2 regions of the Bacillus sp. JJ664 genome follow, and region 1 is predicted to be linked to the other one. Evidence: a T-box and tRNA genes for the amino acid it is inferred to sense, from the RefSeq annotation. Region 1 holds a T-box; the other holds one or more tRNA genes.
The links. The T-box of region 1 lies ahead of argS (arginine--tRNA ligase). A T-box ahead of a tRNA ligase gene usually reads a tRNA of that ligase, here a tRNA-Arg.
Positions count from the first base shown of each region.

Region 2: it has a tRNA-Arg gene. The T-box ahead of argS (arginine--tRNA ligase) is inferred to sense a tRNA for this amino acid. The anticodon was not compared.

Region 1 is NZ_JBALMS010000175.1:727-9,306, reverse strand. It holds gene argS (arginine--tRNA ligase) at 1-1,248, opposite strand, end outside; T-box leader at 1,293-1,512, opposite strand; gene V7056_RS19570 (tetratricopeptide repeat-containing glycosyltransferase family 2 protein) at 1,636-2,721, shown strand; gene V7056_RS19565 (glycosyltransferase) at 2,809-3,870, shown strand; gene V7056_RS19560 (glycosyltransferase) at 3,903-5,279, opposite strand; gene V7056_RS19555 (dTDP-4-dehydrorhamnose 3,5-epimerase family protein) at 5,340-5,798, opposite strand; gene rfbD (dTDP-4-dehydrorhamnose reductase) at 5,798-6,640, opposite strand; gene rfbB (dTDP-glucose 4,6-dehydratase) at 6,637-7,593, opposite strand; gene rfbA (glucose-1-phosphate thymidylyltransferase RfbA) at 7,667-8,548, opposite strand.
Region 2 is NZ_JBALMS010000047.1:1,380-11,111, reverse strand. It holds gene V7056_RS08350 (ABC transporter substrate-binding protein) at 1-951, shown strand, start outside; gene V7056_RS08345 (thiamine-binding protein) at 978-1,268, shown strand; gene V7056_RS08340 (ABC transporter permease) at 1,268-2,029, shown strand; gene V7056_RS08335 (ABC transporter ATP-binding protein) at 2,032-2,802, shown strand; gene V7056_RS08330 (TatD family hydrolase) at 2,771-3,538, shown strand; gene V7056_RS08325 (helix-turn-helix domain-containing protein) at 4,072-4,296, opposite strand; gene V7056_RS08320 (GerMN domain-containing protein) at 4,498-5,550, shown strand; gene rph (ribonuclease PH) at 5,702-6,439, shown strand; gene V7056_RS08310 (XTP/dITP diphosphatase) at 6,470-7,087, shown strand; gene V7056_RS08305 (YfcE family phosphodiesterase) at 7,090-7,596, shown strand; tRNA gene V7056_RS08300 (tRNA-Gly) at 7,815-7,888, shown strand; tRNA gene V7056_RS08295 (tRNA-Arg) at 7,892-7,965, shown strand; partial or broken gene V7056_RS08290 (protoglobin domain-containing protein) at 8,107-8,769, shown strand; gene V7056_RS08285 (methyl-accepting chemotaxis protein) at 8,992-9,531, shown strand; gene V7056_RS08280 (DUF4240 domain-containing protein) at 9,674-9,732, shown strand, end outside.

The sequences.
Region 1 (8,580 bases):
AACCCCTACCATTTTTGCAACTTCATCTTTATTTTTTAAGTTAGGATTTTTGTCAGATATATTCTGATTGGCTAAACTAATTGCTTCTTCTATAACTTTTTCAAGTAAGACAATTTTCCCTTTTCGAGTTGACATTTTTTTACCGTTTTGAAGAATCAAACCAAATGGTACATGTTCCATATTCTTAGACCATTCATATCCCATCTTATTTAAAACAGTAAATACTTGTGTGAAATGTAAAGCTTGTTCACCTCCAACAACATACACCGCTTTATCAAAGTCATATGTTTCTTTACGGTAAAGTGCAGCTGCCAAATCTCGGGTTGCATATAATGTAGCTCCATCCGATTTTCTAATCAGACAAGGAGGTAATTCTATTTCTGAAAGGTCCACAACCTCAGCACCTTCTGATTCAACTAATAATTTTTTCTCTTCTAATAATGTAATGATTCGATCCATTTTATCATTATAAAAAGCTTCGCCATTGAAGCTATCAAAGCTAACACCTAATAAATCATACACCATCTTAAATTCTTTTAGTGATTCTTCACGGAACCACTCCCATAATTCTTGCGCTTCTTCATTTTTCTCTTCTAATTTCTTAAACCAGCTTCTTGCTTCTTCTTCAAGCTGTGGTTCCTTCTCTACTTCTTCGTGAAATTTAATATATAGTGTTAGCAATTCTTTGATTGGATTTAATTTTACTTTTTCTTCTACTCCCCATCGTTTATATGCAACAATCAATTTCCCGAACTGTGTTCCCCAATCTCCTAGGTGATTGATTTTAATTGCTTTATAGCCATTTTTTTGAGCAATGTTCCCAATTGCGTTTCCAATCATTGTTGAACGAATATGACCCATTGAAAAAGGTTTGGCAATATTTGGTGAAGAACAATCAATCACAATTGTTTTCTCATCATCAGTAACTTGATTTCCAAAATCTTTTCCTTTATTTAATACAGTTTCAATAATATGCTTACTGACAATTTTCTTATTTAAAAAGCAGTTTACATACGGTCCATTCGCTTCAACCTTTTCAAATAATTCATGTTGAATAAGAGGTGCAATTTCTTGTGAGATGCTAACTGGGGACTTTCTTAATGACTTTGCAAGCTGAAAACAAGGAAATGCTAAATCACCTTGATCTGCATAATGTGGTTTTTCAATCAGTGCTCTAATTTCTATTTTATTTAATGCGCCATTTAATGCTTTTTCTAAATGTTCACTATACAATAATTCATAGTTCATCTTCCTTCATTCCCTTCTTAAAATAAATAAAACCCCGCCTCTAAAAAAGAGACGGGGTTTAAGTTCCGCGGTACCACTCTAATTGTTCAAATAATATTGAACCAACTTTAAGTTTGTTAACGAGGTTCCATCCCCGGTAAATCCTACTGCAATTCGAATTTACTTCTCCAAAGTGCGCTTCATCTTATTCGTTTTATTAGGCTTCCACCATCCCTAACTCGCTTAAAAACTTTATAAGACTACTCTCTTTATCGTAAAATTTCCAATATTCCTTTTACATATTTAAACATATACAAAACTAAATAACAACCTTCTTATTAAAAAATTTCAATAATTGGATGAACCTTTTATTGACAACCTTAATAACATAAATTTGAGGTGGAATTAATGAAAAAAGATTCAATTACTATCAGTCTTTGTATGATTGTAAAAAATGAAGAAAATGTTCTTGAAAGATGTCTTTCATCCGTTTCTACTATTGTAGATGAAATCGTCATAATTGATACAGGTTCAACTGATCAAACGAAAGAAATAGCAAAAAAATTTACAAATTGCGTTTATGATTTTAAGTGGATCAATGATTTTTCCGCGGCCCGGAACTTTGCATTCTCTAAAGCAACTAAAGACTATATTATGTGGTTAGATGCAGATGATGTCATAACAGAAGAGAATGCAAAAAAATTACTTGAGCTAAAGAAAACTTTAACAGTAGAAGTAGATGCTGTTGCAATGAAATATCATCTTTCTTTTGATGAAGATGGAAATTCAACATTTAGCTCTGTTCGGAATCGAATCGTTAAACGTAAAAGGAATTTTAAATGGATTGGATTCGTACATGAATATCTTGAAGTATATGGAAATATCATTCATTCAGATGCTGCCGTCATCCATTATAAGGATAAAGACTCATCTACCCGAAACTTAAAAATTTATGAAGAAGCAATTGCTTCAGGTAAATCATTAAATCCAAGAGATAAATATTATTATGCAAATGAATGTTTAGATCATGGTAAGTATGAAACCGCAATTGAATGGTATAACAAATTTTTAGATGAAGGAAAAGGCTGGTCTGAAGATAATATTCAAGCTTGCGGAAAAATGGCTGATTGTTATTTGAATTTAGGAGAAATGGATTTAGCAACCAGTAGTTGTCTAAAATCATTCACTTACGATGGTCCTCGTGGTGAAAATTGTTGTAGATTAGGCTATATCTATCTTCAACAAAACGATTATCATCGTGCAATCTCATGGTATAAAATTGCTACATTAGTTGATATTCCTAAACAAAGTCCTTTTATTAATACTGCGTGTTATACTTGGCTACCTCATTTACAATTATGTCTTTCCTACAGTCGTTTAGGTGATCAAGAGACAGCTAAAAAACATAATGATATTGCTGCTAGCTTTGCTCCAAATAACCCTTCGGTCAAGCATAATCAAGCGTATTTCAACTCATTATTTAATGAGCAATAATACAACTTCGGTGTCCCTCATTGTAACTTGTAATATCTTAAATACATTTATTAGTTAGAAGCGATATCTTAAGAAAAGAGTGATATTTTGACTACCGTTAGTTTATGTATGATCGTCAAAAATGATGAAGCGGTTATTGAAAGATGTCTACAATCAGTGACCGACTTGGTGGATGAAGTGATTATTGTTGATTTAAAATCCACAGATAGAACTAGAGAGCTAGCAAGTATGTTTACCAAAAATATTTATTCCCATGAAGCATCTCAGTATGAAAAAGATGCATTAAGCTATTTATTTGACCTCGCAACAAAAGAATATATTTTTTTCTTAAACCCTACTGATATTTTGTTCGAAAATGACCGAAAAAAATTTACACAATTAAAGCAGTCGATCAATTCAAATATAGATGGAATTTCAATGAAACTAATTACTAATTTGAATGAAAATATGCCAAAAATGCTAACTAGATTAGTAAATAGAAATAGTTCTTATTCTTTTAGTGTTGAATCCGATGAGTATCATATTAATGTTACAGGTAAAGTGATTGATTCAGACTTAGCGATCTACCATCTCCCATACACAAATAATCCTAATAACCATATAAAAATATTTAAAAAAATGATTGAAGAGAATGTTGACTTTTCATCGAGAGATTTATTTTATTATGCTAAGGAATTAAGTGATAATCATCAATATGTTCAATCGATTCAATATTTTCTAAAGTTTTTAAGAAAAAAGCAACCGTATAATGAACATAATATACTAGCTTGCTATTATTTAGCCGATAATTATCATCATCTCAATTTATTTGAATTAGAAAAAAGTTGGTTACTACACTCACTTCAATATGAAAAACCTCAACCAGAAACATGTTGTAGGATTGGTTATTTTTTTCTAGAAAATACAAACTATGACTCAGCAATCTTTTGGTATGAAGAAGCAGCTTCAAATAAAAATGGAGAGCAACTTTCAAGCGTTCAATATTCATATGCAACATGGATGCCTCATTTACAATTAGCAGTATGCTATGATCGAATTGGTAAACATCAATTAGCCTATGAACATAATGAAATGGCCTATAGTTACCACCCAACACATGCTAGCATATTATCGAATAGACAGTATTTCTCAAATTTATTAAATAAATAAACGGCGATTGAAGTTCTCAACCGCCGTTTTTATTATTTTTTCTTTACATGTACAAGCATTTGGTAGATTTCTAAATTTGTTGTTAACTCATCTAGTGTTATACCAAATTTATGTGCTAAGTGAACCACTTCTTCAAAAAATAATTTTATATTAATATTGACATCTATATTTTCATTTTTGTTATAAATGATGTCAAACATATGAGTAGGAAATAGTAGATTCAATGTTTTAGGCGTAAAAAATCTTACATGCTCCTTATCTAATATTCCTGCATTCAAATAATTCCAACTACCATTTAACAACTGGTAAAGCACTTCTCCATGTGAGACATTTGGAACTCTACAGATAATATTTCCTGATGGTTTTAATAGTTTACTAATTTCAATTATATAATTCCAAGGGTCGTAAATATGTTCGATTGTTTGATCTAAAATAATTAAATCAAAAAAATCATTTGGATATGTTAAATTCGTCTCATCACGACTCACAATATCAACTTTTTCATAAAATTGTGAAGCAATTGACGCCAATTCAGGATTTTTTTCTGTGCCATATAGTACACATGAATACCTATTTTTCATCTCTAAACCTGTTGCACCAGCCGAGCATCCAATCTCCAATACCTTCTTCACATTACTTGGTACCATATCAATTATTTCTAGTTTTGGATAAGCAGTATCTATTAAATGGTTGCCCCATTTTTCTATATAACGGAATCGATTTTCTACATAAAGTTGAGTAATATTAATATCACTATTCCCTTTAAATGTTACATGTCCATAATGATGTACATATGAATCTAATGCAATATGCAACTCGTAGCCTTCTAAAACCGTTCTTAAACAGATATCATCATCTTCAAATGAACCGAATTTAAATCTTTCATCAAAACCTTTTAGTTTTTCTATTACCTCACGTTTGACTAATAAACAAAAACCCACTAGTCGTAAAACCTGCTTAGATTTCCCCTTGACTGTTTCACAATATTGTAAAGCAAACTCATTTATTTCATCATCAGATTGATAATTCACGTCAATTCTTTGCAATCCACTTACATAATTACTTACTGGACCAACCATACCAATACGATCATTACTATATAAAAGATCTAACATTGCATCCAACCAATTTTCAGTAACAATTGTATCATTATTTAAAAACAAAAAATTATCTCCAGTAGCAACTTCAATTCCTTGATTACAGCCACCAGCAAACCCCATATTTTTTTCATTTAAAATCGTTATAAACGATGGATTACTTTTTAAATATTCACGTGTCCCATCGGTTGAACCGTTATCTACTACAATTATTTCGACTTGGTCTTTATTTGTATATTTTTCAAGGCTTTCAAAGCATTTTTTTGAAACATCTAGCTGATTATATGTTAATAGAATAATGCTAGTTTTCATTCATTACACCTACTCATCCTTTGCTTAAGTCCCCACTTATTATATATTCGGAGTATATACTTATCTATTTTGAGTTCCCCAATTAAATCCGATTGTCTCATCATTCCAAGGAATTCTTTTTTCATCCGGCTGGTTTGGATTATATGATTTTGTCGTACAATAAATGATTGTTGCAGATTGATCACCGATTACTCGGTATCCATGTGCTACCCCTTTAGGAATTAATAAAATCATTGGATTATTATCTCCCATATAGAAAACATTTGTTTTGCCTTTCGTTGATGAATTCTCTCTTAAGTCATATAAAACAACTTGTGCATTCCCAGATGGAAAAAACCAAATATCGTCTTGTTCTTCATGATAATGAAAAGCTTTAATCACGCCTGGATAAGTAGTTGACCATGATAATTGGCCAAAATTCGTCAGTAACTCATCATCATCCCTTAAAACTTCAGCAAAAAAGCCTCTATCGTCACAATGTTTAGTAAGTTTTTTTGTAATGACACCTTCAATTTGCATTAATTTCCATACTCCTTTTTTAAAAACTCATGTAATGCTTCTTTCCAATCCCTTTGATGAATTTGTAAATCAACAAGTTTCTTATTGCTTAATACTGAATACATTGGTCTTGGAGTTTTAGCACCATATTCTTTCGTTGTCACTGGAACGATTTTTGTTTTACGATGTAAAAAATGTAGTATTTCACATGCAAATTCATACCAACTACATTCCCCTAAATTCGTCACATGGTATATCCCAGGTTTCTCATTTAATAGAGACTGAAGGATTAGTACTAAGTCTTTCGTATATGTTGGACACCCTATTTGATCATCAACGACTCTGATTTCATCTAATTTATTTGATAAATTTACCATTGTATTCACAAAATTATCCGCTTTATGTCCGTATAACCAAGATGTCCGTATGATGGTACTGTCATCATTGATCGCTAATACTAGCTCTTCTCCAAGTTTTTTACTTTTACCATACATTGTATTTGGTGAGGTGAAATCGTCCACTTCATATGGGGTATTTTTTTCACCGTCAAAAACATAGTCTGTACTTATATGAAAAAAACGACAATTTATTTTTTTAGCTTCAAATGCTAGATTAAATGGTCCAATCGCATTAACAAGATACGCTTTTTCAATTTCTACTTCACATAAATCAACTTTTGTAAAAGCTGCAGCATTTATGATTACATTCGGTTGATGTTGGTTTAGTACTGTATTAATTTCTTTCCTATTCGTAATATCTAATTGCTTTTTGCCATATGAAATTATTTCAATTCCATCTTTACCAAAAAGATTTTGAATTTCCTTACCAAGCTGACCGTCAGCGCCAGTGATTAATATTTTCATATTTTCTTGTCACCAAACTTTTCAATATACCATTTCACCGTTTCTTCTAAAGATTCTTGAAAAGTATGCTTCTGTTTCCATCCTAATTCTGTTTGAATTTTACTAGAATCAATTGCATATCTACGATCATGGCCAACTCTGTCTGTTACATAGTCTATTAAACTCTCTGGTTTACCCATAATTGCTAATATCTGCTTAACCACCTCAATATTTGTTTTCTCATTGCCACCGCCAATATTATATACTTCACCACTTTTTCCATTTTCAATAATAATAGCAATTGCTCTGCAGTGGTCTTCTACAAATAACCAATCTCTAATTTGCAAGCCATCCCCATAAACGGGAATTTTCTTTTCTTGTAGCGCATGATAAATGATGGTTGGAATGTATTTTTCCTTATTTTGAAATGGTCCAAAATTGTTGCTACATCTAGTTGTGATGAGTGGTAAGCCAAACGTCTGAAAATATGAACGCACAATTAAATCAGAGCTTGCTTTTGATGCGGAATATGGATTATTAGGAGAAATAGGAGAGTGTTCAGTAAAAGGTGTATCATTTTTATCAAGTGTTCCATAAACTTCGTCCGTAGAAACATGGATCATTTTCTTTGCGAATCCATCCATCACAATTTGAATCATATTAAACGTACCAATTATATTTGTTTGAATAAATATTTCTCCGTCCTTAATACTACGATCCACATGAGATTCTGCAGCAAAATGGACAAGAACTTCATATACTTGATCTAAAGCCGTCCTTATTTCTTCTATATTGATAATATTTGCCTGAATAAACCTTACCCTTGGATTTTTAACTAATTTATTTATTTCCTCAGGATGACTTGCATAAGTTAATGCGTCGATAATAGTAATCTCATAATCAGTATTTTTTAAAATAAAGTTTACAAAATTTAAACCGATGAACCCCGCACCACCTGTAATTAAAATGTTCAATCGATCCCCACCTTTACAAAGACTTCGAACAGGTTTTTCACAAAATATCTGTCTTATATAATTCAGTTAAACGTTACTTACTTTTTTTGACATTTGATATAACACTTAATAAATACTTACCGTAATCACTATTAGCTAATGGCATCGTAAGTTTTTCTAATTGTTCAATTGTTATATATCCTTTTCTAAATGCGATTTCTTCAATACATGATATTCTTAAGCTTTGCCTTTTTTGAATCATTTCTATAAAAGTAGACGCTTGAATTAGTGATTCATGTGTACCTGTATCTAACCAAGCAAAACCCCTGCCAAGTATCTCTACCTTCAATTGACCAATTTTTAGATACATTTCATTCAGGTCAGTAATCTCATACTCTCCTCTTTCAGAAGGTTTAATTTGCTTAGCAAAATCTATTACTCTATTATCATAAAAATATAATCCAGTAACAGCATAGGTCGACTTTGGATTAATAGGTTTTTCTTCTATTGAAATGACATTTCCATCAACATCAAACTCGATGACGCCAAATCTTTGTGGATCTTTAACGTTATATCCGAATACTGTCGCCCCTTCTTTTAAAGTGGCTACTCGTTCTAATATCTTCGTAAAATCATGTCCATAAAATATGTTGTCCCCTAAAATTAGAGCAACCGATTCATTACCAATAAATTCTTCACCAATAATAAATGCTTGTGCAATACCTTCAGGTTTTTCCTGTGCAATATATGATAAAGTAATTCCAAGATTAGAGCCGTCCCCTAATAATTCCTCAAACCGAGGAACATCATGTGGTGTAGAAATAATTAGAATTTCCTTAATACCAGCAAGCATTAATATTGATAGTGGATAATAGATTAAAGGCTTATCATAAATAGGTAACAACTGTTTTGATATGACTCTTGTTAAAGGATATAACCTGGTTCCATTTCCACCGGCAAGTATGATTCCTTTCAATAAACAACACATCCCTAATGTACTTCTTATAA
Region 2 (9,732 bases), on a different contig from region 1:
ACATTAGCAGGATGTAGTGAGCAAAATTCGTCTACACCGAAGAACAAAAAAGAACTACAAAAGGTGACGGTAGTATTAGACTGGACGCCAAATACAAATCATACAGGTTTATTTGTAGCAAAAGAAAATGGATATTTTAAAGAGCAAGGTTTGGATGTAGAGATTATTAGCCCGGGGCAAACAGGAGCAGATCAATTGATTGCTTCTGGTAAAGCTGATTTTGGCGTTTCTTACCAAGAGTCAATTACACAAGCAAGAGTACAAAATGTACCAATCGTGTCGATTGCAGCTGTTATTCAACATAATACTTCTGGTTTTGCTTCACCAGTTAGTAAAAATATTAAATCACCTAAAGATTTTGTTGGTAAAACTTACGGTGGATGGGGTTCACCAGTAGAAAAAGCTATTTTAGATTCATTGATGAAAAAAGAAAATGCAGATGTTAATAAATTAAATATCGTTAATATGGGCGAAGCAGATTTCTTCACGGCAGTAAAGCGAGATATTGATTTTGCTTGGATTTATCAAGGATGGACAGGCATAGAAGCTGAGCTTCGTGGTGAGAAGTTGAATATGGTTTATTTAACTGATTACAGTGATAAGTTAGATTATTATACACCAGTATTAGCAACGAATGAAAAAATGATTAAGAATCAACCAGAAACAGTCAAAGCATTTATGAAGGCGGCGTCTAAAGGATATACTTATTCAATCGATCATCCAAAGGAAGCAGCTGATATTCTGTTAAAAGATAATCCAGATTTAGATAAAGATCTAGTTCAAAAAAGTCAGGAGTGGCTTTCAAGTAAATATCAAGACGATGCAAGTCGTTGGGGTGAACAGAAGTTAACAATTTGGAAAAACTATGCAGAGTGGTTAACTGAAAATAAATTGTTAGAAGGTAAATTTGAACCGGAAAAAGCTTTTACGAATGAATTTTTACCAGAATAATATTTTTTGACAGAGGAGAGTTTTAAATGTCTAATACTTTAATGAGTGTACAAATTATTCCTAAAACAAACAAAATTGAGGAAGTTATTCCAGCGGTTGATGCAGCGATAAAAGTAATCGATGAGTCTGGTGTAAAATACCAAGTTCAACCATTAGAAACAACAATGGAAGGCGATTTAAATCAATTATTAAATATTGTCCAAAAAATGAATGAAAAAATGATTGAAATTGGCTGTCATAATGTCATTACTCAAATGAAAATTCTATATCAGCCACAAGGGATTGCAATGGATGATTTAACGGAGAAGTACCGTTAATGAACCGCAAAAAAATAAAAGGATGGCAACCAATTCTTGTCATCCTCCTTTTTTTAGTTATTTGGCAGCTAAGTATAAAATTTTTCAAAATAGAAGATTGGCTCTTACCAGGGCCAATCGCAATACTAAAAGAAGGAATCCAATCTTATGATTCGTTAGTTCCACATGTACTTTCTACCGTACAATTAACGATCTCAGGTTTTTTGGTAGGTACTTTTTTAGGACTTATGATTGCAATCGTACTACATTTAATTCCAGGATTTAAAGAAGCATTTTATCCATTATTGATTTTGTCACAGAACGTACCAATTATTGTTTTAGCACCACTCTTAATAATATGGTTTGGATTTGGAATCCTACCAAAGCTAATGATTATTTCACTAGTTTGTTTCTTTCCAGTTACTGTTTCTGCTCTCGATGGATTTAGGCAAACACCTACCGAATTGATTAATTATATGAAAATGGCAGGGGCAACAAAATCACAATTGTTTTGGAAAATAGAATGTCCATACTCACTACCGTCTATTTTTTCGGGATTAAAAATATCCGCGACATATAGTGTGATGGGTGCTGTGATTTCTGAGTGGCTTGGTGCAAAAACAGGTATTGGAGTATTTATGACACTTGCTTCTTCTTCATTTCGTACAGATCGAGTATTTGTCTCGATTTTTATCATTATGTTTTTAAGTATGTTCTTTTTCGGCGTGATTGTATTGCTAGAAAAAATGACGGTGAAATGGAAGTCTAAGGGAGTAAAATAAAAATGACGTTAGAAATAAGAAATCTAAAAAAATCATTTGGAAAAAATCAACAAGTTTTAGCAGGTATTTCGATGCAAGTAAATGAAGGTGAATTTGTCTCAATTTTAGGTCCATCAGGAAGTGGGAAAAGTACTTTATTCAATTTAATTGGTGGATTGATCAATCCTGATTCGGGACAAATCATATTAAATCAATCAGTCATAAATGGAGAATTAGGTCATATCAGTTTTATGCCGCAAGAACATTCACTTCTACCATGGCGTAATGTCTTAAAAAATATTTTATTATCAAGTGAACTGAAAGGTAAACCTGATGAAGCATTAGCGCGAGATTGGTTGAAACGAACTGGACTTGCTGACTACAAAAATGCTTATCCGCATGAATTATCAGGTGGCATGAAACAACGAGTGTCTTTTCTTAGATCATTACTTGCTCCGCAATCATTCATGTGTATGGATGAACCATTTTCGGCATTAGATGAATTTACAAGACTTGATATGCAGCAATGGCTTCTTTCAATCTGGGAAGAACAAAGACGGTCAATTTTGCTAGTTACACATAATATTGATGAAGCTTTGTTAATGTCTGATCGGATTTATATTTTCTCAGATAAACCTGCAAAGATTAAAGAAGAAATGATCGTACCATTTCCAAGACCTCGTCAAAAAGAATTACTATTGACTGATGAATTTACCGCGTGGAAACGTAAAATATACTCTGCACTGGAAAAGGGGAAACCAGATGAAAGTGATAGATGCTCATATTCATCTTGACTCATATGAAACGAAACAAAGAGATGAGATACTGAATAGTTTAAAAGAACATGAAGTAGAAGCGCTTATTTCAGTTTCCATGAATTTAGCTTCATGTAAGAAAAATCTCGATTTTCATTTACAATCAAGACAAGTCTACTCGGCATTTGGATATCACCCTGAACAAGAGATTCCCTCAGAAGATGAAACTCAAGCTTTGTTAAAATGGATACGTGAACATAGCGATAAAATGATAGCAATAGGTGAAGTAGGCTTACCGTATTATCGAAATCAGGAACAAATGCTTGATTATAAACCATATATAGAGTTACTTGAAAAGTTTATTAAACTTGCATATGAGTTAAACAAACCGATCGTATTACATGCGGTTTATGAAGATGCCGATATCGTTTGCTGTCTACTAGAAAAATATAAAATCAAAAAAGCACATTTTCATTGGTTTAAAGGAAACAAACATACCATTAAGCGAATGATAGAAAATGGTTATTATATATCCATTACGCCTGATGTGTTATATGAAGATGAGATACAGGAATTGGTTAAACTCTATCCCATTAACCTAATGATGGTTGAAACAGATGGTCCATGGCCGTTTGAAGGTCGTTTTGAAGGAGATTATACTCATCCAATATTTATTCATGAATCAGTACGCAAAATTGCGGAGATAAAAGAGTTGGAATTAGAAGAAGTTTATAAATGTCTATACGAAAACACAAAAGAATTTTATGGTCTTTAAGGATTTATGAAGCAATTACTAGTCTCGTAGTAATTGCTTTTTTTGTTTATTGAGAATAGGTCTTGTTACTTATATGAAAATATTTTAATAGAGTAAAACCGTAGATTTATATGCAAGAGCAGCGAAATATCAGTATCTATCATATAAGGATATTTAATTAGAAAATGTCAATGAATCTTGCCGGAAAGTGAAGTGTTTTATATAGTGCCAATACATAATCGACAAAAAAATTAGATATTCTTCCTCTAAATTTTTTAATAAATAATTTTCAAACCATAAAAGAAACCCCATCTGAAAAAATGATGAGGTTACTATTATATACATGATAAATAAAATGTTGGTCCGCAAATAACTAATTTAATTGTTTAATAGTAAAGATAATGGATTGTGCGCATTGGCCAATATTTAAATTTGTTCGTTTTTTTAATAAATGAAGCCCAATTTTGCTAGCTCAATATAAAAAACCAAAACCGGCATATCAAAAAGATAGCCGGCACTAGGTTGATGAGTAGATTTGTAAATCTACAAGAATGCTATAGTTCAAGCTCGCCCATGCGTAGTAGCTCGATAACTGCTTGTGATCGCCCCTTAACCCCAAGCTTCTGCATTGCATTTGAAATATGATTTCTCACAGTTTTTTCACTTATAAACAGTTCTTCAGCAATTTCTCTTGTAGTTTTATCTTGAACAAGAAGTTCAAATACTTCTTTTTCACGCTTAGTGAGTGTGTGCTTTGTTTGATATTCTCTATCCTTCAACTGTGCTAACCCTCCTTGCTTGACCGAGCTGTACTTCGGATGGGTATTCATTTAGTCTTTTTATCATATGACAGATTCGTATTTAAGGTGAATATTTCCAGTAAATTTAAAAGCAAGATTAAAATATTTATTTTTTTTGGCTATAGCTTGTTCTAAAAATTGTACATGCTCGTATAAATAGTAAAAAAGCGTGGGGGGAGTATGGCAATGAAAAAAAGATTATTGGTAACAACAGCAACACTTTGTGGACTTGCTACATTATCTGGTTGTGGTTTAATTCCGGTTAAATCTTCTAATGAAATCGATCCACCTAAAACGGTTACATATAGAAGTGACCAACCATCCAAAGAAGTACAAGCAGGTAAGGTACAAGAACAAACAGCGAAGAGAGAATTATATTTAATTGATCGAAATGGTTATGTTGTACCGCAAACTTTTCAATTACCTAAATCTACAAGTTTAGCAAAACAAGCCTTAGAGTATTTAGTGAAAGATGGTCCGGTAACAGATCAATTACCAAATGGATTCCAAGCTGTTTTACCACCAAACACGGAGGTTTTAGGGGTAGAAACGCAAAAAGATGGTACAGTCATTGCTGATTTCTCTACAGAGTTTAAACAGTATCATGACGAAGATGAGTTAAAAGTATTTCAAGCTGTAACGTGGACATTGACGCAGTTTGAGAATGTTAAAAAAGTGAAAATTCGTGTGAATGGTAAAAACTTAACCGCGATGCCAATTAACAAAGCTCAAATAAGTGAGGGGTTAACAAGGCAAGATGGCATTAATTTTGATAAAGGTGATATCGTTGATGTAATGAATTCAAGACCAGTTACATTATATTATGTTTCACAAGATGAAATGGGTGAAACTTATTATGTTCCTGTAACTAGAAGGATTTCAAATGCAGAAAAAGATTCATATACTGCAATTGTAAATGAACTTGTTAAGGGTCCTTCTGAGTATTCTGAACTTGTATCAGATTTTGGTTCAGATACAAAATTAGTTGCTGAGCCAAAATATACAAATGGTAAACTAACACTGAATTTTAATGAAGGTATTTACGGTAACATTGCTAAAAACATGATTAATGATGATGTATTACAACCTCTTGTATTATCGTTAACTGAACAAAAAGGCGTTACTTCAATTGAAATTCAAGTGGATGGTAAATTAACAGCACTAAATCAACAAGGTAAGCCTTTAAGCCAACCAGTTTCAAGACCTAAGGATGTAAATACAAAAGAATTATAAACTTCATTATCAAACCTTGAGCCAAAGTTAAAATATGACTTTTGTTCAAGGTTTTTTGCATTTATCTAAAGAAATGCTTTTAATAAGTAGAAATGAAATCATATTTTTGTCTATACTAGTAATTGGAAGATTTATGTAGGAGGAAACAAACATGACTAGAACAGATGGAAGATTAAATAATGAATTAAGGCCAATAGAAATTGTAACGAATTATACAAAACATGCAGAAGGATCTGTATTAATAAGTGTTGGGGATACAAAAGTAATATGTAATGCCACGGTTGAAGACCGCGTGCCACCTTTCCTAAGAAATAGCGGTAAAGGTTGGATTTCAGCTGAGTATTCTATGTTACCGAGAGCAACACATGATCGTACGATGCGTGAGTCGACAAAAGGTAAAGTAACAGGTCGTACAATGGAAATTCAACGATTAATCGGTAGAGCACTAAGAGCGGTTGTAGATTTAGAAGCACTTGGAGAAAAAACGATATGGATTGACTGTGATGTAATACAAGCCGATGGGGGAACTCGAACAACCTCTATTACAGGTGCTTTCGTTGCGATGATGTTGGCATTTGATAAATTAATTAAACAAGATAAATTAAAGTCTTATCCAGTTAAAGATTATTTGGCAGCGACATCTGTAGGGATATTAGAGGATGCTGGTGCGGTTTTAGATTTATATTATATAGAAGATTCTGCAGCTAGTGTTGATATGAATATCATTATGACTGGAGAAGGACGCTTTGTGGAACTGCAAGGAACTGGTGAAGAAGCGACTTTTACGAGAGAAGAGTTAAATGAAATGCTTTCTTTAGGTGAATTAGGAATTAAAAAGCTGATTGGAAAACAAAAAGAAGTTCTATTAAATGAAGGAATTAAGTTTTAACCATACATATATAGAGGAGAGACTTTAAGGATGGAAACAATTATTATTGCGACGAATAATAAAGGAAAAGTAAAAGACTTTGAAGCACTTTTTCACCCAATGGGATATCAAATTAAATCCTTACGAGATTTCCCTGAAATTGAAGAGATTGAAGAAACTGGTACAACTTTTGAAGAAAATGCTATTTTAAAAGCTGAATATTTAGCAAAAGTTTTACAAATTCCTGTTATTGCAGATGATTCGGGGTTAATTGTAGATGCACTTGAAGGAAGACCTGGTGTATATTCAGCACGTTATGCAGGTCTACATAAAAGCGATGAAGATAATTTGCAAAAAGTATTAAGCGAGCTACATGATGTTTTTCCAGGTAAACGTACAGCAAGGTTTTATTGTGCGCTTGCATTAGCTGCTCCAGGTAAAAAAACGATTACCGTTAATGGGACAGTAGAGGGCTATATCTCGAGCGAAAAAAGAGGAACAAATGGATTTGGATATGATCCAATTTTCTTCTTGCCAGAGTTGGACAAAACAATGGCTGAATTATCAACTGATGAAAAAAGTGGCTTAAGTCATAGAGCAAATGCAATTAACTCATTAATGACCGTGATAGAAAAAGAAGGAAAAGAATTTTTTCTAAGGAGATCATGACGATGAAAGCATTGATTCTAAGTGATAGTCATGGTTTAACAGAACTTCTTGAAGTCATATCTAAACGTCATCGTGAAGATGTTGATATAATGATTCATTGTGGTGACTCTGAGTTAGAGATTGATGCGAAAGAATTACAAGGTTTTCATGTGGTCCGAGGCAATTGTGATTTTAGAGGAGAATTCCCTGAAGAGTTCATTCATCAGGAAAATGATTTCAAGATTTATGCTACCCATGGTCATTTATATGGGATTAAACAGACACTTCAGAAGCTACATTATCGATGCAGAGAATTAGGTGCAACGATTGCTTGCTTCGGCCACTCTCACATGCTTGGTGCAGAAGTGATTGATGGAATCCTTTTTATTAACCCAGGTAGTATACTCCTACCTCGAATGAGAAAAGAAAAAACATATGCGATCATAGATACCGATGGTAAATCTGCAACTGTCATTTTTCACACGATTGATGGCAAAGAGTTATTATCATCTTCATTTGATTTAAATTAAAAACATTAGGTAAAGGTTAGTGGGAAAATAAAAATACCTACTAACCTTTAAGTTCTTTAAAAAGTGATAATTTTCATACAAATAAAATATAATGAGTGTATAAATAGAAAAGAAATTATTTCCTTTATTTTGGAAAAAAAGTTAAAATTATTGTTGACTTTATTTAGTGAAGTGACTATAATAAATTATGTCGACAGGTGATGTCGCTAAAAAAACACGCGGGTGTAGTTTAATGGTAAAATAGAAGCCTTCCAAGCTTCGGTCGTGGGTTCGATTCCCATCACCCGCTCCATATGTCCTGGTAGCTCAGCAGGATAGAGCAACGGCCTTCTAAGCCGTCGGTCGGGGGTTCGAATCCCTCCCAGGACGTCATAACAGGAAAAGGTTTAAGAAATACGGGTTATCCCATTTTCTTAAACCTTTTTTTGCGTCTCCAATTCGATTTCTCCTTCTATTCTTTATTAGTTCCTTTGTACTAATACTTTAATTTATAACTTTCTGCTTTTTTTTATGTCTCAGTATGAACATTCCCAATCATTTGTTGGACTCAATAGTAAAAAATGGATTCAGCATGTAACTAAACATTTTTTATATTATTCCGACATAATTACAGATGAAGAAGGGAGCATATTTTTTATGTTTTTTAAAAAGAAAGAGAAGCAAAATCATTTTATGCAAGAAAGTAATCAATCAAATGTTTCAGTTTTAATCCAAGTAACAGATGAAGAAATAAAACAGCAGTTAGCGTTCATACGATTAAATGAAGAAGAATTAAAGATCTTAAAAAGTTTACAGCCTATTGTTTCTGAAAATATAGAAAGTTTAGTGTCAGCATTTTATGATGCTGTACTAAAAGTTGAACATTTAAAAAATATCATTGAAAGTCACTCATCTGTTGAACGGTTGAGAAAAACTTTATCGTCACATATCCATTTATTGTTTCATGGTGAAATAAATGATGAATATGTAAATAAACGATTAAAAGTGGCTCAAATCCATTTTAGAATAGGTCTTCAACCGAAATGGTATTTAGCTGCATTTCAAAATATTTTAGAAGAGTTAATTTTTGTCATTTCTAAAATTACGAATACTACTAATGAAGAGCAAAGAAAGCTAATATCAGTATCCTCGAAAATATTAAACTTTGAACAGCAGTTAGTATTAGATCTATATGAAAAAGAAAATATTGGGGCAAAAGAGAAACAATTACAAGTTGAAATAAATTTAAAGAAAAAAATTGGTGAAATTGCTGAGGAATTACTTGCTTTAGTAGAAGAAACAAATGCTGCTGTTGAGTTATTAGTAGATAGCAGTGTAAGGGTAAATGAATCAGTTATATCAAATAATGAAATTGCAAGTACTACTCAGTCGTTGGCTTATGAAGGTCAAGAGTTAATGAAGGTGTTGCATAATAAAATTTCAACGATCTCAAATAGTACTGATGAAGTATCAGTGTCAGTTGATGTATTAAATAACTCATTTAATGAAATATCACAAGTCATTTTAATTGTTCAAGATATTGCTAATCAAACTAATTTACTTGCCCTTAACTCTGCGATTGAGGCAGCTCGTGCAGGTGAGCATGGTAAAGGATTTGCGGTAGTAGCGAACGAGGTAAAGAAATTAGCTACCCAGACAAAAACATCAACAGAACGAATTGAAGAATTAATTTCACATGCAACTCTGTATATGAATAAAGTTGTCAATTCGATTCATGATGTAAAAGGTCTAGTAAATGATGGTCAACAGGAAGCTACGCAAACTCATGATTCCTTTAATGGCATTGTAAGTTCAATGGATACTAGCTTATCTGGAAACCATGGAATTGAAAAACAAATTGTAAATTTAGTTGATGTGATTAAAGAAATTGGTGGAGCAATCAGCAGTGTTGCAGCGTCAGCAAATGACCTAAATGATGCAGTGCATAAAGAGTAATATATTAGCTAAAAGAGAAGGGAATTCCTTCTCTTTTTTTTGTTTTTTACAAAATTGTGAGAATATAACAAATTTGTAAAGAACCGAAATTTTATGATGAGATATGTTATCCTAATATAAATAAGATAGTGGAGTGATTTTTATGACCGAACAAGACTTTTGGGGACTCATTTCAAAAATGCATATTGTAGAAGAACCTTA